3 regions of the Dielma fastidiosa genome follow, and region 3 is predicted to be linked to each of the others. Evidence: predicted binding sites of a transcription regulator. Region 3 holds the regulator's gene; each other region holds the start of a gene.

Region 1 (10,642 bases), on a different contig from region 3:
CGACGCTTCAAACCCGTGTTGTAATGGATATGTAGACACCTGCTCTTTAACAAAGTCTATATCCGCATGATTGGAAAGAAATACATAGGTATTATGCAGAGAAGAAAGCTGCGTCATGATATCATCACGGCTTTGTTTTGTAAAAGGCGCAATGAACCAACCGTTTAATGAAACCAAGGGATAACGTATTAAATCATCTTCCTCAACCCACTTTGCATCAATGGGAATATACCCGGCAATTTCGTACTGACCGCCTGTGCGCTCATCGGTAAGTATTTGTCCCTTTGATAAAATATCCTTGAATACCTCGCTTACATAAAGAGGCAGCAGACCGCTTGTTGTAGCTGTGTATTCGGTAATTCCGCCTTTGACAAATGACAATATTTCCTCATCGATGCTTAATAGCTGCGATATGCCCGGATAATTTTCGTATTTTTGTCCCTTTAACAGCTCCCCATTGATTGCCTTATATTCATTCATGTTTTCAAGTTCGGAAAAATACATACCGGTTGCGTCAAACTGTCCTGCTGCTTCCACCCCCTGCAGTGCTTTGATATAGTCAAGATATTGCCGGATCACATTTGCAAACTCTGGGCTTTCTTCTGTATATTGGTAATTCAAGTGCAATACCTTTTCCATATCAACACCCATATTGCTTTCAAATATTTTTTGCTGATAAGCTGCACTGGCCGCATTTGTGAAAGCAGATAGAACCGTCTGCATCGCAATAACACATACAAGCAACATCAAAAATGAAAAAAACTTCTTTTTCCTTATTTCCCTGATCGATAACATTAAAAGTTTCATTTAAGAAATCACCTCCGCAGGGTGTATTTTCAAAATGCGTATAACAGGAATAATAACAGAAATCATCAAAGTAAATAACAAGAACAGCAGCGAACTACGTAAGAAAAAAGGTGTTATATGTATGGATATGACTCCCTGAGTCATGCGTGAAAATATCTCAATCAAAATAAACCCTATGCAAAGACTGACAAATAGTATTTCCGCCATTTCTGATACTGCCGCGCAAATGAGATTACGATTTGACCAGCCGAACGCTTTACGAATTGCCATATCTTTGCGCTTTGTAACAATCCAATAGTTTGTAACCACAAGACAATTTGCAATAGAAAACAGATAAATTGAAAGCGCAAGGGAAATCCCCGTATTTTGCATAGTAGTAAATATCGGTGTTTCTTGGTTTGCATCTGCTAAAGAATTTAAAATATCATTAATTGCACTAATGCCAACCAATACGGACATTATAGAAATTGAAAATCCGATCGCTAATAAGATTGTAGTAGGACGGCACTTCCGCTTTATTTTAAACATAGTAAACCTCTCTTTCGCTTTTACTCTATGACTGCGCAGTTTACAATTCGTTACAAAATAAAGCGCACTTTTTTGTGCGCCGCTTTCCAATCTTTTATATGTATTCCTATTTACGCCAAAGCAAAACAGAATTGTCAATTATTTTCTGCAAATTGCCGATATCCATACTTTCTATGCCTGTATAATCCCCTGTATAGTAAAATACGCGGTCAATGTTTTCTGCGCCCTTATCGGCACTGCATAGGACATACTCGCTGAATATATCATCATTCGTAATAAGATCGTCCCACTTTGTTCCCGACATATAGAAAAACAAATAGGTGTCCATTTGTCCGTTATTTTTGATTTCCACTTGCTTAATTTTAATATAATTAGCTTGATTGCCCTGTAATCTGCCAATCAAGCTGTCGTCTGCCATTGACACCGAAATATTGTTCTCATAGGAAATCACCTGCTCGGATTTTTTCAAAAAGCCGACAATTGAAAAAGATGCAGCCGCAAATATGGCAAATGCAAGTACAACAACTAATATTTGCTTTTTGCGCAGCTTTCTTTTTATCGAGCGAAAAGACGCTGCTTTTTTCATTTCCAACTCAGCATTTTGCGGAGCTGGAAAGATTTCATCTGTTTCACAAAGGAAATTATAGTAGTCCTTACAGGAAGAACATTCTGACAAATGATTTTCAATAATCTTATTGCTTTCTTCGCTGCAAACCCCATCATGGTATAGGGGCAGCAAGTCCTTTATCAAACTACAAGGATATTTCATTTTATGCCCTCCTTTATCTTTAATTTTGCTCTATGATAAGTTACTCTCGCCCAGCTTTCAGATTTACCGAAAAGACTTCCGATTTCTGCAAAGGAGAGTTCTCCAAAAGTACGCATCCAAAATACCTCTTTATAAGGCTCTTTTAACCGATGAAGCAATTTGTGAAGTTCAAAAGCCGTTTCCTTATTGAGCAGTTTTTGCTCTATGCTTTCAGTACCCGGGATAGTATCTAAAGGATAATCAACTTGTCTTTGCTTCCGTTTGACCTCTGTATAAAATATATTTTTAGCAATCTGGCAAAGCCAAACACTTAATTTACATTCCCCGCGAAAAGTGCCAATATTTTTTAGAGCCTTAAAGAAAGCCTCTTGAGTGAGTTCCTCTGCCCATGCCTCGTCTTTGCAAAGGGAAAGGGTATATTGATATACCGTATCAAAGTATTCTGAATATATCTTTTCAAAGTCTTTCACTCCAACACCTCGCTTTCTTTCATCTTTCTGATGGCTTTATTTTTTGAATAGGATCATGCTTGTTAAAACGGCAAATAGAATATCCGATACTCTGATTTTATCAAACAATACTGTTGAAGTCACAAGCATTATCAAAATGATTCCAATAGAAATTATCCTTGAAAACCAATGCTTACCTTTTGCGTACCAAATACAAAATCCCATAGGCATGCAGAGAAAGGCAAACACTGTCCACCCATAGGCTATCAAATGTGAATAAACACTTGCTGTCATTTCTGCAGTTATGTAATATGTCATTAACATTCCCATGCAAAAGCTGAAAACATTAACTGAGGCCCGCACAGCAGAATTGCTGGATACAGAAATCAATGTGCAAATAAAAATCCAAACAGATGTTTGTGAAAAGATATTTCCAATGTCAGTTGTGTAAAGATCAAGCAGCTTAATCAAGACACCTGTAATTAGCCCCAAGCAACTAATAAGGACAAAATGAATAATTGCTTTAGAAAAAGTTATCGGCTGCCCGGATTTTCTGATAGGATCAAATAAGCTCATTGGCCGCCTCCTTCCTTTATAAGACTAACGAAATTGAAAAACGTTACAATTATTTTTAAGATACTTTTTCTTCTCCCGCCAACAGGCTTGTCAGCGTCATTGTATCAATCAAAACGCCGGATATTCGGCCTGCGCAAAGTTTCTGTACCTTTCTTTCGGAGATGCCTTTCTGCCGCATGAGCCTTTCAAACAACTGCTTGCCGTTTGTAGAATAACACACAAAAATACCGCAACTTATTTCAAGCTGTAGCGTGGCAATATGCAGTAAAGGACGCTATCTTGTGATAACGTCCCTTTTGCTTGGTTATTTAGTTGTTAAATTTGTTTTCTTATCTCAACACCCATAAAAGGCGTTTATTCGTATATTGGTGGAGCTTAGGGGGCTCGAACCCCTGACCTCTACGCTGCCAGCGTAGCGCTCTCCCAGCTGAGCTAAAACCCCAATACTGACATTGCGATGCTATTATAACATAAAACTTTCATAAAAAAAATGGCTAAATGCCATTTTTTTATATTTAATTGTGAATTAAATTAACCAACGATTTTTTGTGTACGAAGAACTTCTTCGATAGCTGCGATAGCAGCATCTTCATCTTCACCGTTGCAAGAAATAGTGATTTCAGATTGTGTTGGAATTCCTAAAGACATAACACCCATGATTGATTTCATGTTTACTTCACGTCCTTTGAAAGACACATTCACTTCACATTTGAATTTACTAGCTGCGTTAACTGCTACTGTTGCAGGGCGTGCATGTAATCCAACTGGATCGATTACTGATACTGTAATTTGTTTCATTTTTATTCCTCCTAATATTCTTCTACTCCATTTTAAACCATTTCGGTAGCACTTACAATGCTAAAATCGCAAATATTTGATTATTTTAAAAATAAATCTGCGAGCCTTGTTTTTCAATCAGAAATGTAGTGGTATTTCAATCTGACAAACGAGATTTATAAAGTTTTACAGAGCCGTTCTTCATCTATTTTTCCTGATTTAAGCTGTTCAGTAAAAGCCTCACTGCTGATTACATTAAAGCCGTGATCCAGTAAATACTGCGCGGTTATGCCGTTTCCTTCAATGATTCTGCCGCTGAAAGTTCCATCATAAATCCTGCCTGCGCCGCAGCTTGGCGAGCGTACTTGCAGGATACACAGCGTGCATTTATTCGCCTGTGCAACTGCCAGCGTTTGTTTTGCGCCTTCTATGAAAGCTTCTGTCACATCTTCGCCAAGATTGTTGATAACCCGATCCTTTACCCGTTCACAACAGGCCCTTGGCGTCGGCAGACCACCCATCACCTCAGGACAAACACTGATGTATTCCTTATCCTTCAGATAATCTATAAGTAAAGCATTGGCGTTATTACCGCCGCTGTATTTACAATTTTCACCAAGCAGACAAGCACTGACCAATATCATAATTGCACCTCCTTGACAAATACTAAATGCTTAGCGTTGGAAAGCTGTTCATGAAAGTGATATCCATCTTCATTAAAAGCCTTTACCGCTTCTATATTATCTATCTTATGCTTAATGCAATAATAAATCAGCGAACCGCGGGCCATCTTAGCCGCCGTCGCCTCAATCTTCAGTTTACCCTGTTTTTCCACATAAAAGGATACACTGCATTTTGTTTCAGGCAATAAAGCACTATATTCCTTAGAACAGCAATCCAAAATGCATTCATCCTTTAAACCATCCGCAAGCTTTAACCGCCAAAATTCAGTAAGCGATTTGCCCTCAACCTGTAAGGGATTCTCAACATCCAAACGATATTCACTGATGCCGTCCTTTACCCTCAGCATCCCATACAAGCCACTCATAATCCGCAAGTGTTCTTGAGCAAAATCCCAATCCTCCTGATTCCATTCATGCACCTGCATCCGTTTAAACTGCAGGCCGTCAAAGCACAGTCCGGCATTGTTCTGCGTCACTGGTTCAAAGGATTGAAAACGACTCACATTCTGCAGCGCTATCTTTTCATTGCACTTATAGAATTTCATTAGTTCCTCTTTATTTTTATCTTTTAATAAGGAAGCTATATAGGCAGCTGTCTGTGCAAACATCGGCTGGCTCGCTTCCGCAATTGCCTCGCTTTTCATCGTTTTAGTCGGTGAACAACATATGATCATTATCTTTCTCCTTAATACCTATACAAATTTAACCGCATGTAATAAAATAAGTCAAATAAATCTTTCTGTCTAATGGTTAATTGTAAAAAATAGGTTATGATAAGAATAGATAAAAGGAGTGATCGTAATGAATAGAAAATGGAGTCAGGTTTTGTGGCTGCTGTCCGCGATTTTATTAATTGGTGCCGGGGTGATCTGTATTATGAATCCGATGACTGCCCTCTCATCAATCGCCTGGATTATTGCCATTGCGATATTATTTGAAGGCTTTTCAGATATTGTTGGTTATTTCTTCTTCAGAGATACCTTTTTCAGTAACGCATGGATGCTGATCGACGGTATTTTAAGTGTTGTCATGGCTTGCTTTTTAATCGGTTATAATGACATAACCGCTGCCTTTATACCTTATATATTCAGTAGCTGGCTTTTAGTTACAAGTCTTGCAAAATTCATCAATAGTTTTCAAATGCGCCGCTTTAACTTTGCCAGCTGGAATTGGATGTGTGCGCTTGGCATTGTCGGCATCGCATTTTCAATCTTTGCCTTTTTCAATCCGTCGCTGGCAATTCTGACAATCAGTGTATTGCTTGGCGCCCTGTTGATATTCCAAGGCTTAGTTACCTTGATTCGCTGGTATCTCTGCCTTAATTTTTAAAGTTTTCCCTCTCTCGAACAGGTACGCCTGTTCTTTTTTTATCCCGCATAGCCAAAGAACCAGGCAATCATCGCAAATAAAATAGTCAAAACGATGGAGACATAAAGCCAATCATTTTTTTCTGTGAGGTCATCAACCGGTTCAGCCGCCACTGTTTCACTCTCCTGCTGTGCATTTTTGCTAAGCTTCAGCCAGTATTTATTCCCTTCACTGATCAGCTCAACCTGATGTGATGCATTTTCCATCTCTGCCGCCAAGGCTGCTTTTAAAGCGATATCAAACAATGCTGAATAATAACCGCTGATCTGATCAAAAGCCTTTTGAGCCATCAGTACCAACAATTCATCCGGCACCTCTCCCGCCTCTTGGTAAACAAGAATACCATTCAGGTTATCCGTTCTATATTGCGCAAGCCGCCGTCTGCGTATTAAATCTGCCTGTTGATCAAAATGTTCCTTATCAGTAAGTGTATCATCGCTGACCAGCTCTTCAAAATCTTTAAGAACATCAGATACCACCGCATAAGCCAAGACATCTCCTTGTATCAGATGGGTATATTCATTCAGCTGATCATTGTCAATCCTCACCCCAGTCTGTGTATATTCATAAGTATCCTTTTGATCAAGATGCCAGCGTTCAGTCAATGAAACATGTCCCAAAGGTACATCATCAAAAAATGTCTGCCAGATCACACTGTCAAAGTTGTTCTTATAGCGTTTATAGGACGCACTGCTTTTAAGTGCATATAAAACATCATTCCCCTGCCGGTACTGCATATAATCAAGTGGTTCACAGGATGTTTCTGCCGGGCATTGAGCTGAAAAAGGAATCTGTTCTACCTTTAATGCAGATGGCATGCTCAGCAGCAATATTAAAGAGAGTAAAATTTTCATCGGTAGCCTTCTTTCAAGATTACTATGCCTAACCTTGTTTTAATTATGCGTAAACACTTTGCTTCTTTGAAAGAAATAAGTACCATTCCTGATATTGGTAAAGCTCATATAGAAGTGCAAGTAAAATCAAGTCTGATTCTTGATTCTGTTTTATAATAATCATTGTTATATAACAGAATGGCGGTGTAAATATGTTTGAATGGCAGCAGCAGATTCAAATTATAACGGATGAAATCGATCAATGCATCAAAAATTACAATGATGAAGCTTTAACCTTGCGTATGCTTGCTAAGCGGCTTGGTTATTCTGAATTCTATACAACCAGAAAATTCAAACAGATAACAGGCATGCAGTTTAAAGATTATTTACGATGCCGAAAATTAGCCTTTGCGCTGAAGGAAATCCGTGACAGTGATAAGCGTATTATGCAAATTGCTTTAGATTATGGCTTTTCATCGCATGAAGCATTCACCAGAGCATTTAAGAATACCTATGGTGTTACACCAAGTCACTACCGCGCCAATCCCCAAGCAGTCATTCTCCGCACTAAAATACAGCCCTTTGACCGTTATTTTTTAGGTCTGCAGGAAATAGGCATGATGAAATCCTCTGCGTCAATTAAGATTTATTTTGTGACAATTCCCGCTCATAAATTTCTATATATCAGTAATTATGAAAGCAATGGCTATTGGGATTTCTGGCAGAAACAAAAATTAAAACAAGGTCAGGATCAAGATACTGTCTGCGGTTATCTGGACAGCATCAAGGGCAAGCTGGATGATGGCGGCGGCAGTGAAACCAACAGCAGCAGCGGTCAGATTATGGCTTATATTATCGATCCCGGCGGCAGGCTTTGTGATTGGGGGATTGAGCGCGTTGAATGCTATGGCGTCAGACTGCCAGCTAATTATCATGGTGTTATTCCTCCGCATTTTCAGCTGCGGGATGTCTTATCTGCAGAATATATAGTCTTTGAACATGGGCCCTTTGATTATGATCAGGAAAACCGCAGCGTAGAAGAGCAAATGGAAAAAGCAATGGCAGATTTTGATTATACTGAAACTGATTATGTACCGGATCTGACACCTGGCAGAATCATTTATTTCTATTTTGATCCAGTGAAGGGATGGAAATATATCAGACCTGTAAAGAGGCAGGCAGACAAGGAGCAATATAATGAAAAAATGGTATGACGAAGAATATGAATGGGAAATTGAAGTAGCCGGCTTTCTGCGCGGACAGCAGACAGAACACTATTGCCGCAATGGTGAAGAGATCGGGGATAAATACACCTGTACCTATGGCTGTCCAGTAAACGCGGATGGCCAAGGTATTTGTTCAAAGGTAATGCTTTTAATGTTTCCTATCATGGAAGCTGTCAGAAGCGGCGGTGATTTGGAGAATATCGGCGGTCATGAACGTTACAGTAAAAATGTCGTATGTCCAGATGGCTGTGTATTATTTAAAATGACCGCTAATAAAACTGGCAATGAAAATTTCCACAAGGGACACTTTTATGATTCATAGAAAAATTTTATAAAGCACAAAAAAAGCTGTAACGCTTTTTGACCTTCTCAATCTTGGGTCAAACCGTTACAGCTTTATGCTTTTATTCAATTGCTATAAATTTCTTTTCTTCAACTTCTTTTGGTGCATCAACAGGTACTACGATTTTCAGTTCACCATTTTCAAATTTAGCTTTAATATCCGTTTCCTTAACACCGTCACCAACATAGAAGCTGCGTGAACAGCTGCCGGTGTAACGCTCCTGACGGATCACATTACCCTTGTCATCCTTTTCTTCATTGCTTGTATTCTTGCTGGCACTGACATTCAGATATCCATCCTTCAATTCAATCTTGATGTCCTCCTTGCCATAACCAGGCAATTCCATATCAAGCAGGTAATTGCCATCCTTTTCCGTTACATCCGTTTTCATGATATTCGAGCTTTTCTTAGTGAAAATCGGATCAAAAAACATATCATCAAATGCATCATCAAATAAATTCAATCCAGGTAAGAATTTCATAACCATCGCCTCTTTCGTAACAATATCATTTCATGAATTCAAACCTCATCAGGTCCTATCCTGATTACACTTATAGTATAATCCAAAGTGTTGGCACTGTCAATAGTTGAGTGCTAAATTTTTGACTTTTTTCAATTAATTTTTACTAATAAATACAAATCTGTTAAAAAATCAGTGTCGCTGCCAAATTCACAAGCATACATAAGCCCAAGCCAATCAATGTCGGAAGCGCAAATGCAATCAGCGTCCACCGCCAGCTTTGTGTCTCTTTCTTGATGGTCAGCAGGGTCGTTGCACAAGGCCAATGCAGCAAAGTAAAGAGCAGGGTGCAGATCGCGGTGATCCATGTCCAGCCATGATCTACCAGCAATGTTTTTAACTGCATTATATTATCATAATCAACCATGGAACCGCTGGCTAAGTAGCTCATAATCAGAATCGGTATCACGATTTCATTGGCTGGGAAACCAAGGATAAAGGCCAACAGTATATAACCATCTAACCCGCACAGCTTTGCAAAGGGATCAAGAAGTCCTGCGCAGTGAGTCAGCAGTGTGGCATCACCGATTGTAATATTCGCCATCAGCCAAATTAAGAGACCGGCCGGGGCGGCCACTGCCATCGCTCTGCCTAACACAAACAGGGTACGGTCGAAAATTGAATGTACAAGCGTTTTGACAATCTGCGGTTTACGATAAGGCGGCAGCTCCAAAATAAAGGTGGAGGGCACCCCCTTAAGAATCGTTTTATTCAGGAGCGACGATACCTTAAAGGTTGTGAATACGCCTAGCAGAATGACTCCCATTAACAGCAGTGTGGATATTATTGACTGCATAAAAGGCAGGGAAGCTCCGACAAAAAACATCGTTATAATAGCTATCATTGTAGGAAAGCGCCCGTTGCATGGTACAAAGTTATTCGTACAGATAGCCATTAAACGCTCTCTTGGCGAATCGATGATCCGACAGCCGACGATGCCAGCCGCATTACATCCAAACCCCATGCACATGGTTAGTGTTTTCGGCGCTATGGTTTGATTTTAAAACGCGGATGAAAAACGATCTGCTGCTGCTTTTCATGATTCTCATCACTTCCCTGACTGATTTCAATAGATTCAAAAAACGCAGATAACAGCTGCGGTGACAGCTCGTCAAAGCGAATAATATCCCGATATATTTTTTCAAAATCCACAGTGTCATCTACCGTTTGTCTAAAGCTGTCCAGCTGACTTTTCTCTGCTTCATAATGCTCTTTGAGCTGTTCAAAGCGCTGAGCGCTCAGCGTACCCGCATAATAATCAAGATAGAGCGTATCAAGGATGTGATTCAATTCATCAATGCGTTCATTCTCATGCTTGGACGGCGACAGCTCCTCTTTGATCTCAGCAAATACTTCCTGCTTCTCAGCCTCATCCAAGAGTGCATAGCGTTTAAGCACTTCCCTTGTACACTGCATCAGATCATTATAATCAATAAAATGATTGCTGCAGATCGATTTTCCATGGCTTTTGTATGAACCGCATGCCAGAATCACATGCGGCATACTGCCAATCGTCGACATGCCGTGATGACAGTCAGCACAAACCGCAATCTTTGAAAAGCTGTTAACAAAGCTGTCTTTTTTTACACACTGCCGCTGCTTTGCCCCTTCATTGGCTAAATCGAATAATTCCTGTTCCACAACCGCCTCATGTGTATTTTCTACAATGATCCATTCCTGCATCGGCAATGCACTGACATGACGATTTTTAAAACTGCTCTTGACTGACTTCCCCTGTGCGCTGTGTCCGCGATAAACCGGAT
Region 2 (10,642 bases), on a different contig from region 3:
TGCCGTTTCAAGCGCGTCATGATCAATGTTCTCCTCAGATACAGCCATTGGCAGAATGGTTTTAATCAACCATTTCGGTTTATGTGTAAGCCGATAGAACAGCATTGGCAATGCCATGCTTATTAAATGGATAGCAGGCGCATTCTTTATTCCTGATGGCACATAAAGCACCGCTTTTTCAATCTTTTCAGGAGCCGCGCACATCGTTTTGGCAAGAATGCCCGCCCCGAAAGAACCGCCGAAACATCGTATTTTCTGGAATCCAAGATTAGATATCACTTCACTTGCCCATTTGCCATAATCATAATTATTAGGCGATAAAGTAGTTTCAGCACTTTTACCGGGATGCCCCATTGTATCAACGGCATAAACATGAAAATTCTCCAACAGAAACGTACACGCTAATAAATTATAGGCGGTAGTCGCATTGCCGCCATGAAATACAAGCAGAGGCGGCCCCGCTTGAATCCCTGTTTCAATTAGATGCGTTTGACCAAAGGAGGTAGCTATATAAATATCGCGATAAGGTACATTAAGTCTCGATAACTGTTCATCATATAGATCGATTATTTTTTGCTTTCCCTGTGCTGATTTATATATCGATTTCATAAATCCTCCATGTTTTCAGATTCTGGATCTGTAATATATCTGATATTTTAAAAACAGCTGCCCTATAAAAGCAAATTCAGGGCAGCTTGTTTCTGATTATAATAACTATTTCTTATGTTTCTTTTCGCCGATCTTTTCAGCAAGTAATTCCAGCTTAGCCTTATAAGCCGCATTTTCAGCCAATGGCACCGCTTCATCAAAAGCCGCTTTCGCATTATCCATTTCATCCAGCATCGTATACAGAATAGCCAGACGTTCAAGATACATTGCCTTAACCTCGCCCTCATTCTCATCAGCAAGAGCGCGCAGCTCCGCAATTCTCTCACGGTTAGGATGAATATAAATATCCATTAATAAATCAACTTCACTGCAGATCAGCTCTGCATTTTTATCCTTAGCGGATAAAGTCTTAATCAATGGTGCGATTTCTTCACACATCTTCTTATTTTCCTTACCTAAGAAATATGGGAAAGTTAGATTTAAGAAAGACAGCTTTTCTTTATCACGAATCTTTAAAGGCAGCAAAGTCTTTAAAATTTCCGTTGCTTTTTTTTCATTATCATTCTTCGTATAGAAATTTAACTTATAGTAATATAAATGATAAGGTGTAAATAAGAACTTAGCCAATCTTGAATCACAGATCTCATTCAGCCGTTTTTCATCATTATTCAGCAGTACCTTGTAAAGTTCGTCAATTAAAGCATTGGATTTTTTCTTTTTCCAAATATAATAAATTAAATAAATAATCGCAAAAACCCCTAAAACTATTAAATATTGTTGCATGATAACCCTCTCTTATTCTCTAATATATACATTCATTCTAACAGTTTTAGTCACTTTCTGCAATAACAACCATCAGACAGCCCGCTTGCATTATCGATTAATTGATCTTGCCATACGGGCATATGTATGACGCTTGCCTCTAATGGCAATGCTGTATGCCATAATACTTTCTGGTACCACCGGCGCAAAACCCGCGTCACCTACATGATGAAGATCCGTACCGCACATCTTGCACATCAAAGCAATATCACGGATCGTAGCTTCCTCAGCGCCTTCCTGAGAGGTGCCGATCGATGTCAGTGTCAAGGCATCTAAAGAATGAGCATACGCAATCATATCCTTTACATAATTTAAAGTGATTCCCGGTACTGTACCCGGCGCCGGAATCAAAATAACATCCGCTCCCGCTTCGACAAACGCACGGATCGTTTCTTTTGTGATAATATTTTCGCCAGCTTCACTTTTTGAACCTGCGGCATGCATCTTACCTGCCATCAATACAACATCATCACCGACTGCTTCCTTCATCATTTTCAGTGTCTCAATGATTGTCTGATTGCTGACACCGGTGCCTGGATTGCCAGTCAGCAAGATAAAATCAATGCCCAGCGCTTTTGCTTTTAGCGCCGTATCCACACTAGCCTGCCGGCCTTCACAAATCGCTTCAATTTGACCCATGGTCTCTGCCCTTGGGTCAATGGGTTCTAAATTAACACCAATCAATCGGCCACTCAGTCTTTTTAATTCACGAATAACCTCACTATCCGCTGCCCCTTGGATTCCGTCAATACGTGGATGATTCACATCAAACATATTCAATAAAAGAATATCCGCGCCAAATGCCGCACTGATTTCCGCGTTGCTAATCGGGGGCAGTAAGCTGTCATGACACAGAGAACACTCTGCAATCAACACGCGTCCCTCACTTGCCTCTAAAGATTCCAGCAATTCTTTTTTATTCATTGCCTCCATATCAGAAAAACCACAGTCCAAAAAACGTTTCATCATCTTTACCTCCTGTTTACAGTTTCAGTATAACAGGTGTCTTTGATAAACGCTGTTCAGCTTTTTTCCAATTTTGGAAAATTCGCATAGGCAAACGCAAGCTTCACGAAAAGACAAGAAATCTGAGCGGCTGTATCCAGAATTGTATCCTTAAATTGAAAAGGAAAAATATAAGGTGTCAGCTCTTTAAACCTTTCTTCATAGGTAGCGATAATGATTAAAAATGTTTTCCCTTCACCCTTCAGCTTAATCAGCCAGTTCCAATGCTCCTTGATCCATGTCCCCTGCAAGCTGATAAGCCAAATCAAAGCTGATGACTTTAAGCGATACGCCATAAAATCCTCATCGAGATCTCTTGGCACACCCTGTACCTGAATATGAAACATCTCCAGATAATTGCGCATCACATGCACACAGGTATAGCTATAAGGGGCATAACAAATACCGATTTCCATCCCCGCCCGCATCAATGAAGCTGCTTTTTGAATCATTGCTTCATCATGATACTGCATATAAAAGGCTAGGTTATGCTGTTCCTGCTCTAAATAAGATAAACATGCCTGTTTATAGCTGGTTTGGGCAAGTTCAAGCTGTTTAGGAATCACCTGAAGCTGTTCATCACAAATACAATCATTCCGCAGCTCCTTAAAGCTTTTATAATTTAATTTATGACAAAACTTAGTAACTGCTGAAGCCGTCGTACAAGCCTGCTTTGCGATATCTTCAATCAGTATGTTGGGAAAGCGATTATATTCCCTCATCAAAACAACGGCAATCTCATAATCCACAGAGGATTTTTCAGCTGTATATAAGAAAACCAGCAGACGAATATAAGCATTATTCATAATCGACTTCTTTTGCCTTGGTTTATTGATTTTTCCATCCCGGCGCTCCTTTTATAATGATGAAAAAGAGTGGACAGCCACTCTTATTCTTTACTTGCATCAACCATTAAATTACAAATCTTATTTGAGAAACTGATTGGATCATCTAAATCAAAGCCTTCAATTAATAATGCCTGATCATAAAGCAGATCCGCATAATCCTTAACCTTATCCTTATCGCGGCCATACAGCTTCTGTAAAGCTTCAAAGATTGGATGATTTGGATTAATTTCCAAAATACGGGTTGCCTTCATACCGTATGGATTACCCTCAGGCATCTGGGACAATACTTTTTCCATTTCAAAGCTCATACCCTCACCGGCACTCAAACATACCGGATGACTCTTTAAGCGAGTTGAGATAACAACATCACTTACTTTATCCTTTAATGTTTCCTTCAGATCAGACAGCATATCTTTATTTTCTTCTGCCTTTTCCTCAATTTCCTTCTTTTCTTCTTCACTTTCAAGATTCAAATCACCTTGAGCGATATTTTTGAAATTCTTCTCCTGATAATTCATCATTACCTGAAGAGCAAATTCGTCGACATTATCTGTCAGATAAAGGATTTCATAACCCTTATCCTTTACCAGTTCTGCACTTGGCAGTTTATCCAATTTATCAAGATTATCACCGGCTACATAATAGATGACATCCTGTCCCTCTTTCATACGGCTCACATATTCATCAAGCGTTGTCAGCTTCATTTCATGGGAAGATGTGAACATCAGCAGATCCTGCAGCATCTCCTTATGCATACCATAATCATTATAAATACCAAATTTAATCTGCAGGCCAAAGTTCTTCCAGAACTTTTCATACTCCTCGCGATCATTCTTCAGCATATTTACTAATTCAGATTTAATCTTCTTTTCAATCTTAGAAGCGATCGCTTTTAACTGACGGTCATGCTGAAGCATTTCACGGCTGATATTCAAGCTCAGATCCTGTGAATCGACAAGACCGCGCACAAAGCGGAAATATTCCGGAATTAATTCACTGGCCTTATCCATGATAAAGACACCGCGTGAATACAGCTGCAGGCCCTTCTCATATTCATTGCTGTAATAATTATAAGGCGCCTTTGACGGGATAAACAGTAAGGTATCAAAATTTACACTGCCTTCCACATGTGTGTGAATCACCTTCTGAGGATCCATGTAATCATTAAATTTATTCTTGTAGAATTCATTGTATTCTTCTTTGGTAATCTCTGATTTATTTCTTTTCCATAAAGGCACCATTGAATTCAATGTCTTTTCTTCGACAACCAGCTGCATTTCTTCGCTGCCTTCTTCTTTTGGTTCTTCATGTGATACAAACATTGTAATCGGATAACGAATATAATCAGAATACTTCTTAATCAGATTTTCAATCTCATAGGTTTCAAGATACTGTGAATATTTTTCATCTTCACTGTCTTCCTTTAACACTAAAGTAATCGTTGTACCATGCTCCGCTTTTTCACATTTATCGATTGTATAACCATCAACAGCATTGCTTTCCCAGCGGTATGCCTCTTCTTCTCCAGCTTTGCGGCTTTCCACTACAACATCACTGGCAACCATAAAGGCAGAATAGAAACCGACACCAAATTGTCCGATGATATCAACATCCTCATCATTCTTTTCTTCTGCTTCCATTTTTTCCTTAAAGGCTAAAGAACCGCTCTTGGCAATCGTACCTAAGTTTTCTTCAAGCTCATCCTTGTTCATACCAATACCATTATCACTGATGGTAAGAGTACGGTGTTCTTTATCCACTGACAGCTGAATTTTCAGCGCTGAACGATCTGCCGTAATATTCTCATCACTCAATGATAAATAATAATACTTATCGATCGCATCACTGGCATTAGAAATCAATTCTCTTAAAAAGATTTCCTTATGCGTATAAATAGAATTGATCATCAGATCAAGTAATCGTTTTGACTCAGCTTTAAATGCTTTCTTTTTGCTCATGTTGATCCCTCCGTTAGCACTCATCGCATTTAAGTGCTAATGATATTATAATCCATCTCTGTTAAAATTCAAGCATAAAATAAAAAAAGTTCGTTAACGAACTTAATTTTTGCTATAAACAATCCTTTACCGCTTTCTTTGAGACTTAACCGCGTTAATTATCAAATAGATAAAAAGCAGGCCGATCAAAGCAAATCCAACGATCAGCACCCGCATATCTAAAGTAAATACATAAATCGTCTCTAAAGCGAAGAATAACGCCAGAGTGCCGTAGACGATGCTCGCCAGACGATATTCCGCCTTTTTATCAAAGGTTTTCTTTTCAGCTTCACTGCTCCATATAAAACGATTAGTAAAAATCGGGCCTCTTTCACACAGCATAAAAATACAATAAATCAAAAGCAGCAGTGCGAGTCCCCCGCAAATTACACCCACTATGCTTTGTATCAGCATTTACATCACCTGCCTAAATCGGTAACAGACTGATTTGCGGAGTAAAGGGAATAATTTTAGCTTCATGCTTTGTAAAATCCATGATATATCCGAAACCATCAGTATGAAAAAAACCTTCTGTTAATTCAATCCGCACATAACACATATCCTTATCCGCTTCATTATTATGCGCAAAATACCAAGGCTCAAATACTTGAATCAGCTTGGCGCGGATATCTTTGTTTTGCTCATCAAGCGGATGTCCGGCATAATAAGCTAAACCATTAAATGTATGAAATGAATTACATAAGGATACCTGCGGGTTCATCCTTAATTCTTTTACCTTATTTGACTGAGCATAGGTGACAATCCAGAATACACCCTCATCATAATAAGTATCCACTACCCGCTGAGAGGGTTTTGATTCCTTCACTGTCGCTAAAACAAATGTCCGATCCTGACTGAATAAGGCTGACAGCTTCTGCAGTCCAACTTCATAAGCATCCATGGAAATCACCTTCCTGTTTCTCTTATAGTAGCACTGAAAACAGGAACAAGCAATATAAAAGGAGGCTGAACCTCCTCATTTAGTCGATGCTTAAAATAAGCTTATTCATTTGCGCCGCTTTTCTTGCCATTCTTGATTCTTCACTGTTCAGCGTAACAATGGTATCACAATGCTCCAGAAGATAATTATCCAGTTTCTGATAGCTATCATTCTCATAATGCCGATTAAGCATTACCAGTTTGGTACAAAGCTGATGAATCGTAAAATAACGCTCACGGTGATTCTCATTCCAATAGGTTGGCTGTTCCTCATAAGGACAGACACAGATCAGACTTACATTGGGATACACTTCCATCTTTTCAAGTACGATTTCAGCAGTCCACATCTCTATCCCCCGTCGCACACCGCTCATAAACACACATTCTCCCTCTTTGATCAAAGTGTCGATTTTATCTGTCAGTACCTTTTTAATACGCTGACATTCCACTGAATTTTCATCCTTCGCATATTGCAGATGATCGTAAACCGGTCCATCAAAACAGATCGTACGTTTCATAATTGTGTCTCCTTTAGTCATTGATTTTTATATCATCCTATCATTTTCAATAATTACTATTTTCACCTTATTTCATGATATTCAGATACTTTCATTTTTATTATAAACTTTACATTTTAAAGTTACAACAGCTTAACCGCCGCTTGTAATAGTTAACGTTAAAATACATTTAGCCCAATAATCAGTACATAAACGTTAATTATCCAGTTATTTTGTTTATCTATCAATATTTAATTTAATCGTAAAAAAAATTTGCTGACTCATTTAAAAAAGCTCTTTTTGATAAAAGAGCTGAATTTTAATTTTTAAGACTTTGCAACGGAGCCGGAATTCTTCCGCCTCGATTGATCATCACAGCACTTGAACAGCGATTAATTTTCATGATTGGACCACTGCCAAGCAGACCGCCAAACTCCAGATCCATGCCTTCTTCGACACCGATAGCAGGAATTGCGCGGACAGCTGTTGTCTTAGAATTAACCATACCGATTGCAGCCTCATCAGCTATAATTGCCGCAATCGTTTCGGCCGGTGTATCACCTGGCACAACGATCATATCAAGACCCACAGAGCATACCGCTGTCATAGCTTCCAGTTTTTCAATGCTTAGCGCACCGCTGCGGGCTGCATTAATCATGCCGGCATCCTCAGAAACAGGAATAAAAGCACCCGATAAACCGCCGACTGAGCTTGATGCCATAACGCCGCCCTTTTTCACCGCGTCATTAAGCATTGCCAGGCAGGCTGTCGTACCATGGGTACCGCATGTTTCAAGACCCATTTCTTCTAAAATATAAGCCACAGAATCACCGATGGCCGGTGTCGGCGCCAATGAAAGATCAACGATACCAAAAGGCACACCTAACCGGCGGCTCGCTTCTGTTCCGACAAGCTGTCCCATACGGGTAATCTTAAAGGCTGTCTTTTTAATAATATCCGCCAGTTCATGCATCGGCAGATCCTTTGGTGCCTTGGCCAGCGCGGCTCTTACAACCCCTGGACCGGAAACCCCGACATTAATCACACAGTCAGCTTCCCCGACACCATGAAAAGCACCCGCCATAAACGGATTATCTTCAGGTGCATTACAAAAAATAACCAGCTTGGCAGCACCGATACAATTACGGTCTTGAGTGAGCTTGGCAGCTTCCACAACCTTTTCACCCATAATCTTAACTGCGTCCATATTAATACCGGCTTTTGTAGAGCCGATATTTACTGAGGCACAAACATGATCCGTCTGCGCTAAAGCCTGCGGAATCGCGTTCATCACTTCTAAATCACCAGCTGAAAAGCCCTTTTGAACAAGCGCTGAAAAACCGCCGATAAAATTAACACCGACACTTTGCGCGCAGCGCTCTAAAGTTAAAGCATATTTGATAGGATCACCGCCGCTGACTGCCGCCAGCATCGCAATCGGTGTCACTGAAATACGCTTATTGATTACTGGGATACCGTATTCTTTTTCAATATCATTGCCAGTCTTAACCAAATCCTTGGCTAAGCGAGTAATCTTGTTATAGATTTTCTCACAGGATTTATCAATATTCGCGTCAGCACAATCAAGCAAAGAAATACCCATCGTTATTGTACGGATATCCAGATCCTCTTCATCAATCATCTTGATGGTTTGTAAAATATCATTAGCATTTAACATAAGCTTCACCTGTTAAATACGATGCATGGAATTGAAGATATCTTCATGCATCACATGGATTTTCAGATTGTTCTGATCACCATATGCAGACATATGATCAACAAATTCCTTAAAATCACAATTGATATGGCTGATATCAATCATCATAATCATGGCAAACATTTCCTGCATAATATTTTGGCTTACCTCCAAAACATTCGCGTTGACATCTGCGCACTCTTTTGAAACCTTAGCTAAAATCCCTACACTATCCTTACCCAAAACACTTACTACAGCTTTCATTTTCGTTCTCCTTATACGTCTTCTTATTTTATCGTTAAAGTATTAAATTGACAAGATTTTTCGCACCAACAATTCATTTTTTTGTGTTCAAATAAAATACATGGCTTACCGCATGTTTCCGCTGCAGACACAGCTGTTTTTAAGCTTCTCAATGATCCTTACGCTGTCTTCAACACAGCCCGGACAGCTGCGCAGCATCGGCTGTGATCCCATCCCCTTTAATTGAGCACACTGAGTCGATTGATTCATGGTCTCAAACATTTTCAGTCCCTGCTGAATCAGCTTGTATGTTTGGCCGCGGGTTTGCTTATCGCCCAGCTTTCCAGAGCTGTTCAGCAGCGAAATCACCATGGCCATACCTAGCAGGGCACCGCATGTCAGCTGACAGCCAGCCAATCCTGAACCAAAGCCTTCAGCCATCCGATAGGCATCTGCTTCACTGATATTGGCAGCATCAGCGTAAGCGCAGACAACCGCCTGCGCACAATTATAACCATTGCGCTGATTAGCGAGCGCTTTTTCTACATAGTCATTCACTAAAAACTCACCAGCCATTCATTGAGTCTATTCGCAAGACGCTCATAGCCCTGCGCGTTCAAATGCAGGCCGTCGGTTGTCATTTCATCAATCAGCGAGCCCTGCGCATCTGAAAATAACGCAAACAGATCAAGCACCTCTACATGATTCAGTTCATCCTTTAAGGCCATCATTTCATTACCCAGCATTTTTAATGTACGATTGTTTCTGGCCCGTGTCTTTTGTCTTGATTCATCAATTGGCAGCGGCGTCATTATACCGATTTTAACTGCCGGCAGCTGCCTGCTGATGGAAGAAATCATATTATAAAGCGCAAACGTAATATCCAGACAGTCAAATTCATGGGCATCATCAAGATCATTTGTGCCAATCAAAAAAATGATTTTGTCCGGCTTCATACGAATCACTGAGTCAAGCACTAAATACAAGGTCTGCGAAGTAGCGCCATCAATCCCGCAGTTTATAACCTCTTTGTTTATGTCAAGCAGATGTTCATCAAAACGATTGATCAGTGAATCACCCAACAAGACGAATGAGCCCTCATGCGCTTGTTCACCCCATGCTTGAATCTGCATGATTTTATCAACCTGATATGCCTCACAGCGATCTTGTAATTCTCTTTGATTCATGCTGTCCTCCTTATGGCTCCAGCATCGTCAGCTGAACCTTCTGCTTTTCTTCATCGATTTTCTTTACCCAAACCGTAATAATATCACCGACGGATACAATTTCGCTTGGATGTGAAAACTTCTCTTTGCTCATGTTGCTGATATGTACCAGTCCGTCTTCATGCAGGCCAATATCGACAAAGGCACCGAAATCCACAACATTACGAACAGTTCCTTCCAGTTTTTCATTAACCTTTAAGTCTTCCATCTCCAAAATATCACTTCTTAGAAGCGGTGCATCATAGCTGTCACGATAATCTCTCAGCGGTGCGGCAATCGCTTCTAAAATATCATTTAATGTATATTCATCAAGTCCGCATACCTTCATTAATTGTTCGCGATCAGCGCCGGCAGCCTTTTCCTGAGCCTGTAAGGACCCAATCTGCTGCGGATCAACAGCCAGCTCTTTCAATACATGATAAGCGGCATCATAGCTCTCCGGATGGATGCTTGTACGGTCAAGAATTTCACTGCCGTCCTCAATGCGTAAAAATCCGGCAGCCTGCTGGAAGCTCTTGGCGCCAATCTTTGGTATTTTAATTAATTCCTTACGGCTGCTGATACCGCCGTTGCTGTCACGATAATCAACGATGGACTTCGCACTGGCAGCACTCAAACCGGATACATTTTTAAGCAGCTCCGGACTGGCTGTATTCACATTGACACCTACCAGGTTAACAGCCTTAGACACTACGAAATCCAACCGCTGTTTCAGCTGACTGGCTGGCAGATCATGCTGATACTGGCCAACGCCAATTGA
Region 3 (10,642 bases):
CAATTCTATAATGACTTGATTAATGAATTAATTCGTCATCATATTACGCCGATCATAACTCTGTATCATTATGATATGCCAGTTTGGGTTGATGAAGAATTAGGCGGTTGGCGAGATCGCCGCATAATTGATGCCTTTGATCATTATGTTCGAGTATGTTTTGAAGCATTTGGTGATCGTGTTAAATATTGGCTGTCAATTAATGAACAGAATATGCAGATAGTTTATGGCAAATGGTTAGGTATTGATAAAGGATGTACAGACTGGGAAAAAGAAAAGTGGCAGATTAATCATATTATGAATCTGTGTCATGCTAAGGCTGTTATTGCCTGTCATGAGATGGTCGCAGATGGGAAAATCGGACCGGTTCCCGGTTATGTGCCAATTTATCCAAAAAGCTGTAAGCCTGCTGATCAGATTGCAGCTATGAATGCTGAGGAATTGACTGAGAAAATCTGGAATGATTTATATGTTCATCGTGAGTACAGCAATTTTGTGAAAAAGTATTGGCAGCTTCATGATGTTGATCCAGATATTCGGCCAGGAGACATGGAACTGATTCAGGAGGCTAAAATTGATTTCTTTGCATTGAACTGCTATCGAAGCAATACGGCAATGGATTGTCCGCCTGATGAAAGTTATCTTGAACTTCAGCTGAATAAGGAAGGAATTAAAGGACAGTTTGTGTATCCTAAGTTTCCTGGCGAATATCAATTATGCGCCAATCCTTATGTAGAAGTGACGGATTGGGATTGGGAAATTGATCCGATAGCGATGCGTTATATGCTGCGTTATATGTGGGATCATTATCGTCTGCCGATGATGATTACAGAAAATGGTATTGGTGCACATGATGTATTAAGTGAAGATGGTCATGTTCATGATGAATATCGTATTGATTTCATGCGTGATCAGATTGAACAGATTGGTATGGCCATTGAGGATGGCTGTGAGGTTTGGGGATATAATCCATGGTCTTTTACTGATTTGTTAAGTACAGGCAATGGTATGGCAAAGCGTTATGGTTTAGTTTATGTCAATACAACTGATCAAGAAGTATTAGATTTGCGGCGTATAAAAAAGGATTCCTTTTATTGGTACAGCAAACTGATTAAATCAAACGGTCAGGATTTGGGAAAATAAGGAGAACGGCGATGAAAAGCAGCGAAAAAGAAATAAAAATGATTGATGATATTATTCAGCTTGTTGGCGGTGTGGATAATATTAATACAGTTATGCATTGTTCAACACGTTTGCGCTTTACTTTAAAAAAGGAAACAGCAGCGGATGTGGAAGCGATTGAAAAGATTGAAGGGGTATTAGGAGCACAGTGGAAAGCGGGACAGCTGCAGGTAATTATTGGTCAAAAGGTTGGCCGCCTGTATAATGAATTAATCAGCCGTTATAAAATAGAAGCTCAAGGTGAAGTTCCTGATGATTATGGTGAGAAAAAGAAATTCTCATTTGCGATGATTTTAGATTTTTTAGCGGGTTGTTTATCACCATGCCTGCCTTGTATTCTCGGCGGTGGTTTATTAAAGGGGTTGATCAGTTTATTTGTCATGCTGAGTATCTTAACTCCAGAAACAGGCTTTCATACACTGTTGACTATTCTCTCTGATGTACCCTTTTATTTCCTGCCATTTTTGTTAGCAAGTTCAGCAGCTAAAAAATTCGGTACTGATCAGATGATGGCAATGGCTGTTGCTGGTATGTTGATGTATCCAACGGTAATCAATAATGCGGGTTCATCTATTTCAGTGCTTGGCCTGCCGATTACTTATGTTAAATACTCAGGTTCGGTGATTCCAATCATTTTATCCGTATGGGTTTTGAAATATGTTTACAAATGGGTGAATAAAGTGATTCCGGATACTATGCGAATGCTATTTGCACCAGTTTGTATCTTTATTATCATGGGTATTGTCAGCTTGGGAATTACCGGCCCAATTGGTTATTATTTAAGTTCATATGTTGCGATGGCAGTTAATTGGCTGTTTGCTTTTTCACCGGTGGTTGCTGGCTTTGTTGTTGGCTTTACCCGTCAATTTATCGTTTTCACTGGTATGCATCTAAGCTTGACTTCAATTATTCTTTCTAATATTGAAGTATATGGTTATGATCCGCTGATTGCCATCTATGGTATTAGTGCTTTAGCTGTATCTGGTGCAGCTTTCGGTGCTTTCTTCAGATTAAAGAACAAGAGTAATCGTCAGGTTGCTTTATCTTCAGGAATCAGTGCTTTACTTGGTATCACTGAACCAGGCCTTTACGGTGTGCTTGTACGTTTTAAGTGGCCGTTTATGGCTGTTTCTATTGCCAGCGGTATTGGCGGCGTTATCAGTGCCTTATTAGGAGGACATGGTTATACAGTATCTACACCTTCGGTAATTACCTTATCTATTTTTGAGGATACGATGCCAGCGGTAGCATTAAGTTATGCGGTAGCATTTGTCATTGCCTTTGTGTTAACATATATACGTCCTATTGATGAAACAGCTGCTAAGAGTGAAAAAGCACTGGCGGCTGAGAAAAAACTAGTGATTAAGGTTGAAGCATCACCGGCTGATATTTGCGCACCGGCTAAGGGTACAATGATCGAATTAAGTGAAGTAAATGATAAGACATTTGCCAGCGGTGTAATTGGCAAGGGAATGGCAATCATACCTTCTGATGGAGACTTATATGCACCGGTTGACGGCGTGGTGGCAATGATTTTCCCTACTCAGCATGCATTGGGCTTTACAACTGATGATGGTAAAGAAATCTTAGTTCATATCGGTTTGGAGACAGTTGATCTTAATGGAGAAGGCTTTAATCTTGAGATTAAGGCTGGTCAGCAAGTTAAACGCGGTGAGCGAATCGGCAGTTTTGATTTAAGCTTGCTGAAAGAAAAAGGCTATGATCCTACAATCATCGTGGTTGCAACACATAATGACAGTCAGATTGCAACACAGGCCGCAGGTAAAGTAGAAGCCAAGGATTTAATGTATACAATTAATGCCTAATAGAAAGCAGGTGACAGGATGAGGGCAGGTTACGCAAGAGAAATAATTAATCCGTTTTATCCTTGTAAAATGGAAGGATATAATGAAGCTAGATTCTGTTTCAATCAAAGTGAGGAACAGAAGGCTGCAAGCGGTGAAGGCTTGAGAACGGCCTATGGACAGCGTGATGATCTGTTAATGGATGTGCTGTGTATTGAAGCTAAAACAATGTTGGTTTTCATACAGCTTGATATTTGTATTGTTGAAAGAGAATTTGCTGACTTCTGCCGTGAGGCTTTGTCTTGTGAATTTCATTTGCGTCGGGAACAGATTTCCATTGCATGTTCACACACGCACAATTCACCTGTTGTTTCTCATGGTATGGCTTATGATTTGAAACCAGATCTTGAGTATTGGGAATTGATTCGGAATAAAATGATATTGGCTTTGCGTCAGGCAATAAGCAAGCTAGAGGATGTGAGCGTTTGTTTAGACCAGCATACAGTCACTGGTTATTATAATAATCGGAATCGGCAAAATGATGAGTATTATCGCTATTGTGATGAAATTCGAATCAGTGCGGGTAATAAGCCTATTGTCAAAATTCTGAACTTGGCTTGCCATCCTACAATTCTTGGTGCCCAGAATATGCTGATCAGTGCAGATTTCTTTGGTGTTATGCGCAGATGCTTACAAGGAAATGACGGCTATCCGGTTATGATTTTCAATGGTGAAGCAGGTGACAGTTCACCGCGTTTACTAAAAAAAGGTGTGGACTGGCAGGAATGTATCCGTTATGGTGAGGGTATTGCTGATCAATTGATGAAGCCATGTGCTCAGCGAATGGTTGAGGTCGATGAAGTTGATGTGAAAGAAATTGTTTATCATATTGATTATGAGCCGCAAAAGAATGCGTATCTGCTTAATCAAAAGCAGAAACTGGAAGCTGAATTGGAAACGCTGAGTCCAGAGAGTGATCGTTACCATCGGATAGATACATGCTATCTTTATGATGTTAAAGATAAACTCAAAAAGGATCATATCCATTATGAGACATTAAGCTATATCTATGATTTTAAAGCTTTCAGGATAGTCTGTGTTCCTTGTGAAATTGATACTGTATTAGGTGCGAGACTTCGCAATGCGGATGAAAAGCCTACTTATCTGTGTGCATATAGTAATGGTTTTCACTATTATGCAGTTAATAAGGATGAATATGGAATTGTTTTTGAATCATATAATACATATTTTCCTTATGGTGCAGCTGATGAGATGGTGGATATGATTCTTCGTGAATATAAATAAAAAGAAAAAGAGGTGCGGTTATGAATCTATTTGATGCAGTAAAACTAAAGGAAATACCTGAACCTATTATATCTAAAGCTGAAAAACCAGTGATGCTGAGTGATGAAACAATGCAGGAAAGAAAAGCTAAGCTGCTTGCTAAAATGCAATCAGAAAAACTAGATGTGATGCTTATTTATGGTGATCTTGAACATGGATCTAATTTTGAATATTTAACTGGTTTTCTTCCTCGTTTTGAGGAAGCGCTGCTTGTCGTGCATAAAAATGGCACAGCGTATTTGCTGCTTGGCAATGAAAATTTGAATAAGGCGGGTATTTCCCGAATCAAAGCAAAGGCTGTTCATGTACCGTACTTTTCTTTGCCTAATCAGCCAATGCAGGGTGAACGATCACTGATTGATTGTTTTAAGGAAGCAGGCATTCAAAAGGGAATGCAGCTTGGTGTTGTTGGCTGGAAAATGTTCACGAGTCAGTTTAATGATAATACACAGCTTTTTGATCTCCCTTATTATATTGTTCAGGCACTTGAAACTTTAGTAGGCAGAAAGAATCTGATGAATCGATGTGATTTGTTTATTGGCGCAGAAGGAATTCGAACGATTAATAATGCTAATGAGCTTGCCCATTATGAATTTGGATCTGCTTTAGCGAGTGATGGCATGCTGGCGGCTATGAATATGCTGGCGGCAGGTGTTTCAGAAATGGAGCTTGGGCAGTGCCTGAATCGTTATGGCCAGCGCAACAGTGTTGTTACGATCGCTGCTGCCGGAGAACGTTTCGTTAAGGCTAATCTCTATCCCACTGATAATCAGGTTAAACTAGGTGACAAGATTTCTTTGACAGTGGGTTATAAGGGTGGTTTAAGCAGCCGCAGCGGTTATGCACTGTATGATGAAACACAATTGACAGTTCCCTATTTAGATGGAATTGCAAAACCTTATTATTATGCGGTTGCTGCATGGCTTGAAAACATCCAGCTTGGAATGAGCGGGGATGCAATGTATCAAAAGATTGAGCAGGTGTTGCCTAAGCATAAATATCATTGGCATTTGAATCCGGGGCATTTATGTGCGGATGAGGAATGGCTGTCATCACCGATTTTTGAAGGCTCAGCGGCTTCTTTAAAAAGTGGAATGCTGCTTCAGATTGATATCATTCCAAGTGTTGAAGGATTGGGCGGTGCCAGCTGTGAGAGCGGAATCGCTTTAGCGGATGCTGCGCTGCGTAACCAGCTAAAACAAGAATATCCGGCCCTATATGAAACTTTCATGAAGCGCCGTGCATATATTAGTGAAGTGCTGGGTATTCATCTGCATCCAGAAGTGCTGCCGATGAATGATACAGTTGCTTATTACCGTCCGCTCATGCTGAATAAAAAACTAGCGTTTGTAAAAGAGTAGACTCCCTTCCGGGAGTTTTCTTTTGCGAAGAACAAGTTTCACGGCTGTTTTTCTTTTTTGCTTATGCTATAATAACATTATTCGTAAACAGTATGGAGCACAGATATGCGTAAGAAAGATGGATTTACATTAATAGAATTAATCGTTGTCATTGCCATTCTTGGTATTTTGGCACTTTTTTTAGTACCGTCTTTTATCGGTTATGCCCAAGATGCGAAGAAAGCCGTTTGTGATAGTAATCTGACCTCAATCAACCGTGCTTATCAGACTAAGCTTATCAGACTTGGCAGTGATGAAAATTATGATTTACTGAATGAGGTATTAAATAATACGAATGAAGAATATTTCTCAACTGTGCCTAAATGTCCTGACGGCGGCAGCTACTTAATTGAATCATACACAACTGATGCAGGGAAAACTGCCTATCGGACAAAATGTACGATTCATTCTAAAACAACTTCGACAATTCCAGTTCAGATTTTTGACCAAATGAAAGATTTGATGGATAACCCAGATAAATACAAACAATTTAACCCTTACGGAAGTGATAAGAATATTAATGATTGGCAGTTAAACAGCAATGATCAGGTACGGGCTATCTTAAAAAAAGCCAATGGCGGGAAATGGCCGACACTTATCCTTGATGGAAGTGATACTGTTTATTATGTACAGCCTTATATGGATACATATAAATCAGAGACAACAACACCAAGCGGCCAAAAGTATGTCTATGCGTCGACAGGTGAAAATTGGTTTGCTTCGCTGATTTATGACCGTGACAGCGGCAAGTGGTATCAGCCGTCTACAAAAAATCAGACAATCTTAATCGCTAATAAATCCTATGATACTGTTAAAGAAGAAATGGAAAAGCTGCACTGGGTAGAAGCTAACCCTGTGATTTCCGGAGAAATTATCATGCCATAACGAACAGACGCGTAATCTGTTCGTTTTTATGTTAGACACATAATTTCACATTCATTTTTATTTGATTTTAGCACTTTATTGTTGACAGTGCTAAAGATTCGGTATATACTGTTAGCAGTAAGAAGGGTTGAGTGCTAGAAAGGAGCGGTGAATATGGATCAGCTAACATTCAGACAGACGAAAGTATTTAAAACCATCGTTGATGAATTTATTCGTACCGCTGAACCGGTCGGCAGTAAAACATTACTCACACTGCTTGATTTCAACTGCTCATCAGCGACGCTGCGCAATGAAATGGCAGCGCTTGAAGAAATGGGCTTGCTTGAAAAAACACATACATCTAGCGGCCGCATACCTTCTTCTAAAGGTTATCGGTATTATGTTGATAATCTGATGGAAAAGCAGCTTGATCAGAAAGTTGTCAATGCCTTGCAGACCGTCTTTGATGCCCGCAACATGAGCATCGATGAGGTAGTTCGGCAAAGCTGTGATATTCTCTCACAGATGACAAATCTGACAAGTGTGGTTCTGGGACCTGAATCAAGGTATCAGACCTTGCAGCATATCTCGCTGATTCCAATCAATGAACGCAGTGCAGTGGCAATATTTATTACCAATCATGGTCATACAGAAAATAAAACCTTCCAATTTGAAGATAATATTTCAATGAGTGATATTACCACCTGCTGCAATATATTGAATGAGAATTTGTGCGGTATCGCATTAAATGAAGTTGTTGAAAAAATGAAAGAGATTGAGCCGTTGCTGGCAGGCAAGGTTAAGCGGCATGAAATATTGTTTGAAGCCTTTGTCAATGCCTTTGTACGGTTTGCCAGTGATCAGGTTTATCTGTCAGGACAGAAAAATATGCTGTATCAGCCGGAATTTGCCGATATTGAAAAGCTGAAGCAGCTGATGTCAATGCTGGAAAACAGCAGTCTGTGGCGTCAGATTGGTTATGGCAATGAAGAGATGGCAATCAGGATCGGTACAGATAATCGTGAATTAATGAATATTGACGATGTTTCTGTCATATCCAGCAAGTTTAAGATCAATAAGGATGAGGAAGGCCAGCTGATGGTAGTGGGACCTACGCGTATGCCTTATAATCAGGTTGTTGCGCTGATGGAATACATGAGCCAGCAGATTGAAAAGATGTTCAACAACGAATAAGGAGAATAAAATGGACGAGAAAAAAACAGAAGAAAAGCAGACATGCGAAGCGGCGGCTGAGGAAACTAAGCCAAACGTTGAAGCCGAAGCCTGTGAATGTGAATGCCATGAGAAAGCTGAATCTTGTGAATGTGAATGTGAACATGAAGGCAAGGGTCACGGACATGGCAAGAAAAAAGAAATTGAACGGCTGAAAGCGGAAAATGAAGATTTACGCAAGGAATTAGACGTAGCCAAGAATGCTTATTACAAGGCGTACGCAGATACTGAAAATGCGAAGCGCCGGCTTCAGCAGGAATTTGATACTGCTAATAAATATAAAATGCAGAGCTTTGGTAAAGAGATTCTGCCTGTCATTGACAATCTTGAACGAGCATTGATCGTCAAGAGTGACTCAGAAGATATCAAGACTTATGTCAAGGGTTTTGAAATGATCTACAACCAGTTGATCGAGCTTCTGAAAAAAGAAGGTATCACTGAAATCGAAGCGAGTGATAAGCCGTTTGATCCAAACTTCCACCAGGCACTGATGCAGGAAAGCCGGGAAGGCGTGGAAAGCGGTATGGTATTGGAAGTATTACAAAAAGGCTATATGATTAAAGATCGTATTTTAAGACCAGCGCTTGTAAAGGTAAGCGAATAAGGAGGACACACATTATGAGTAAAATTATCGGTATTGACTTAGGTACAACAAATTCATGCGTTGCTGTTATGGACGGCGGCGACTGCAAAGTTATCACAAACCCAGAAGGAAACAGAACTACACCGTCAGTAGTTGCTTATAAGAACGGTGAGCGTATCGTTGGTGATGCTGCTAAACGTCAGGTAGTAACTAATAAGGATACGGTTTCTTCAATCAAACGTTTAATGGGTACGAATGAAAAAGTAACTCTGGAAGGTAAGGAATATACACCGCAGGAAATTTCTGCAATGGTTCTTCAATATTTGAAATCTTATGCAGAAGGATATCTTGGTGAAACAGTTACTAAAGCGGTTATTACGGTTCCTGCATATTTCAATGATGCTCAGCGTCAGGCAACTAAAGATGCTGGTAAGATTGCCGGTCTTGAAGTTGAACGTATTATCAATGAACCGACTGCTGCTGCATTAGCTTATGGTATTGATAAAACAGATAAAGAACAAAAGGTTTTAGTTTATGACTTAGGCGGCGGTACATTCGATGTATCTATCCTTGAATTAGCTGACGGTACATTTGAAGTATTATCAACTTCAGGTGATACACATCTGGGCGGCGATGATTTTGATAACGTTGTTGTTGATTGGATGGTAGATTCTTTCAAGAAAGAAAATGGCATTGATCTGCGTTCAGATAAAATGGCTATGCAGCGTTTAAAAGAAGCTGCTGAAAAAGCGAAGAAAGATTTAAGCGGTACAGTAACAACACAGATTTCATTACCGTTTATCTCAGCGGGTGCTAATGGTCCGCTGCACTTTGAAGCAACATTAACAAGAGCTAAATTTGATGAAATGACTAAATCATTAGTTGAACGTACAATCATCCCAGTACGCAATGCGTTAAGAGATGCCGGTTTGACAAAGAATGATATTCATCAGGTATTATTAGTTGGTGGTTCTACACGTATTCCAGCTGTACAGGAAGCGGTTAAGAATGAATTAGGTAAAGAACCAAATAAATCAGTAAACCCAGATGAAGCCGTAGCAATGGGTGCTGCTATCCAGGGCGGAGTTATCAGCGGTGATGTTAAAGACGTATTATTGCTGGATGTTACACCATTATCATTAGGTATCGAAACGATGGGTAATGTAATGACCGTATTGATTCCTAGAAATACAACAATCCCTACAAGTAAATCACAGATCTTCTCGACCGCTGCGGATAATCAGCCGGCAGTAGATATTCATGTATTGCAGGGTGAAAGACCAATGGCTAATGATAACAAGACATTAGGTATGTTTAAGTTAGACGGTATCGCACCGGCACGCCGCGGTATTCCTCAGATTGAAGTTACTTTCGATATTGACGTTAACGGTATCGTACACGTATCTGCATTGGATAAAGGTACTAACAAGAAACAGTCTATTACGATTTCTAACTCTTCAGGTTTAAGTGATGAAGAAATCGAACGTATGGTTAAAGAGGCTGAAGAACATAAGGCTGAAGATGAAAAGCGTAAAGAAGAAGCTGAATTAAAGAATAAGGCAGAAGCTTTCATCAACCAAATTGATACTTCAATCGCTGAAGCCGGTGATAAGATTGACGCTAAGCAGAAGGAAGAAACAATGAAACTTCGTGATGAACTGCAAAAAGCTCTTGACGAAAACGATATGGAGTCTGTAAAATCTAAGCTGGATGCACTTGAAAAAGCTGCACAGGCTGCCAGTGAAGCAATGTATCAGCAGCAGGCACAGCAGGGTGCTGACGCTGGTTCTGCAAATAACAACGATGATAACGTTGTAGATGCTGATTTTAAAGAAAAGAACTAAACAGTTTATAGAAACACGAATTCTAGCCATTGCTAGAATTTCGTGTTTAACGAGTGAATAAAGGTCAAGGGTGATTCTATGGAAAAAAGAGATTATTATGAGGTGCTTGGACTCAGTAAGGGTGCAAGTGAGGCTGAAATAAAAAAAGCATACCGTTCCCTGGCGAAGAAGTATCATCCTGATGTGAATAAAGAAGCAGGCGCCGAGGAAAAGTTTAAGGAAATTAATGAAGCCTATGAGGTATTAAGCGATCCTCAAAAGAAAGCAAATTATGATCAGTTTGGTCATGCGGGCATGGACGGCGCCTTCGGCGGCGGTGCCGGCGGTTTCTCAGGCGCTGGTTTTGATGATTTCAGTGATATTTTTGGGTCTTTCTTTGGCGGTGGG

The links. The regulator HrcA, encoded in region 3, represses chaperone genes, less so after heat shock. The targets are predictions, from matches to a motif close to TTTTAGCACTNNNNNNNNNNNAGTGCTAAAA.
Region 1: the regulator HrcA is predicted to act here: its motif matches at 8,929-8,959, upstream of DWZ33_RS06205 (Hsp20/alpha crystallin family protein).
Region 2: the regulator HrcA is predicted to act here: its motif matches at 5,254-5,284, upstream of htpG (molecular chaperone HtpG).

The regions. Positions count from the first base shown of each region.
Region 1 is NZ_QRQL01000002.1:291,919-302,560, forward strand. Features, by position in the region: gene DWZ33_RS06140 (ABC transporter permease family protein) at 1-807, opposite strand, end outside; gene DWZ33_RS06145 (FtsX-like permease family protein) at 808-1,335, opposite strand; gene DWZ33_RS06150 (zf-HC2 domain-containing protein) at 1,442-2,104, opposite strand; gene DWZ33_RS06155 (RNA polymerase sigma factor) at 2,101-2,574, opposite strand; gene DWZ33_RS06160 (hypothetical protein) at 2,611-3,129, opposite strand; tRNA gene DWZ33_RS06165 (tRNA-Ala) at 3,496-3,571, opposite strand; gene DWZ33_RS06170 (phosphocarrier protein HPr) at 3,661-3,927, opposite strand; gene DWZ33_RS06175 (2-thiouracil desulfurase family protein) at 4,083-4,550, opposite strand; gene DWZ33_RS06180 (YaaA family protein) at 4,547-5,263, opposite strand; gene DWZ33_RS06185 (HdeD family acid-resistance protein) at 5,391-5,918, shown strand; gene DWZ33_RS06190 (hypothetical protein) at 5,957-6,811, opposite strand; gene DWZ33_RS06195 (helix-turn-helix transcriptional regulator) at 7,003-8,004, shown strand; gene DWZ33_RS06200 (TIGR04076 family protein) at 7,988-8,338, shown strand; gene DWZ33_RS06205 (Hsp20/alpha crystallin family protein) at 8,421-8,840, opposite strand; gene DWZ33_RS06210 (nucleoside recognition domain-containing protein) at 9,004-9,843, opposite strand; gene DWZ33_RS06215 (recombinase family protein) at 9,867-10,642, opposite strand, start outside.
Region 2 is NZ_QRQL01000001.1:571,072-581,713, forward strand. Features, by position in the region: gene DWZ33_RS03000 (alpha/beta fold hydrolase) at 1-609, opposite strand, end outside; gene DWZ33_RS03005 (hypothetical protein) at 715-1,392, opposite strand; gene DWZ33_RS03010 (DUF7916 family protein) at 1,483-2,400, opposite strand; gene DWZ33_RS03015 (MurR/RpiR family transcriptional regulator) at 2,454-3,242, opposite strand; gene htpG (molecular chaperone HtpG) at 3,326-5,242, opposite strand; gene DWZ33_RS03025 (DUF3784 domain-containing protein) at 5,369-5,695, opposite strand; gene DWZ33_RS03030 (pyridoxamine 5'-phosphate oxidase family protein) at 5,709-6,182, opposite strand; gene DWZ33_RS03035 (SLOG family protein) at 6,262-6,738, opposite strand; gene DWZ33_RS03040 (PFL family protein) at 7,037-8,395, opposite strand; gene DWZ33_RS03045 (ACT domain-containing protein) at 8,408-8,677, opposite strand; gene DWZ33_RS03050 (C-GCAxxG-C-C family protein) at 8,783-9,214, opposite strand; gene DWZ33_RS03055 (GDSL-type esterase/lipase family protein) at 9,214-9,843, opposite strand; gene DWZ33_RS03060 (Tex family protein) at 9,854-10,642, opposite strand, start outside.
Region 3 is NZ_QRQL01000005.1:135,320-145,961, forward strand. Features, by position in the region: gene DWZ33_RS11820 (glycoside hydrolase family 1 protein) at 1-1,143, shown strand, start outside; gene DWZ33_RS11825 (glucose PTS transporter subunit IIA) at 1,155-3,008, shown strand; gene DWZ33_RS11830 (hypothetical protein) at 3,027-4,292, shown strand; gene DWZ33_RS11835 (M24 family metallopeptidase) at 4,313-5,692, shown strand; gene DWZ33_RS18430 (prepilin-type N-terminal cleavage/methylation domain-containing protein) at 5,798-6,616, shown strand; gene hrcA (heat-inducible transcriptional repressor HrcA) at 6,770-7,789, shown strand; gene grpE (nucleotide exchange factor GrpE) at 7,800-8,432, shown strand; gene dnaK (molecular chaperone DnaK) at 8,447-10,255, shown strand; gene dnaJ (molecular chaperone DnaJ) at 10,334-10,642, shown strand, end outside.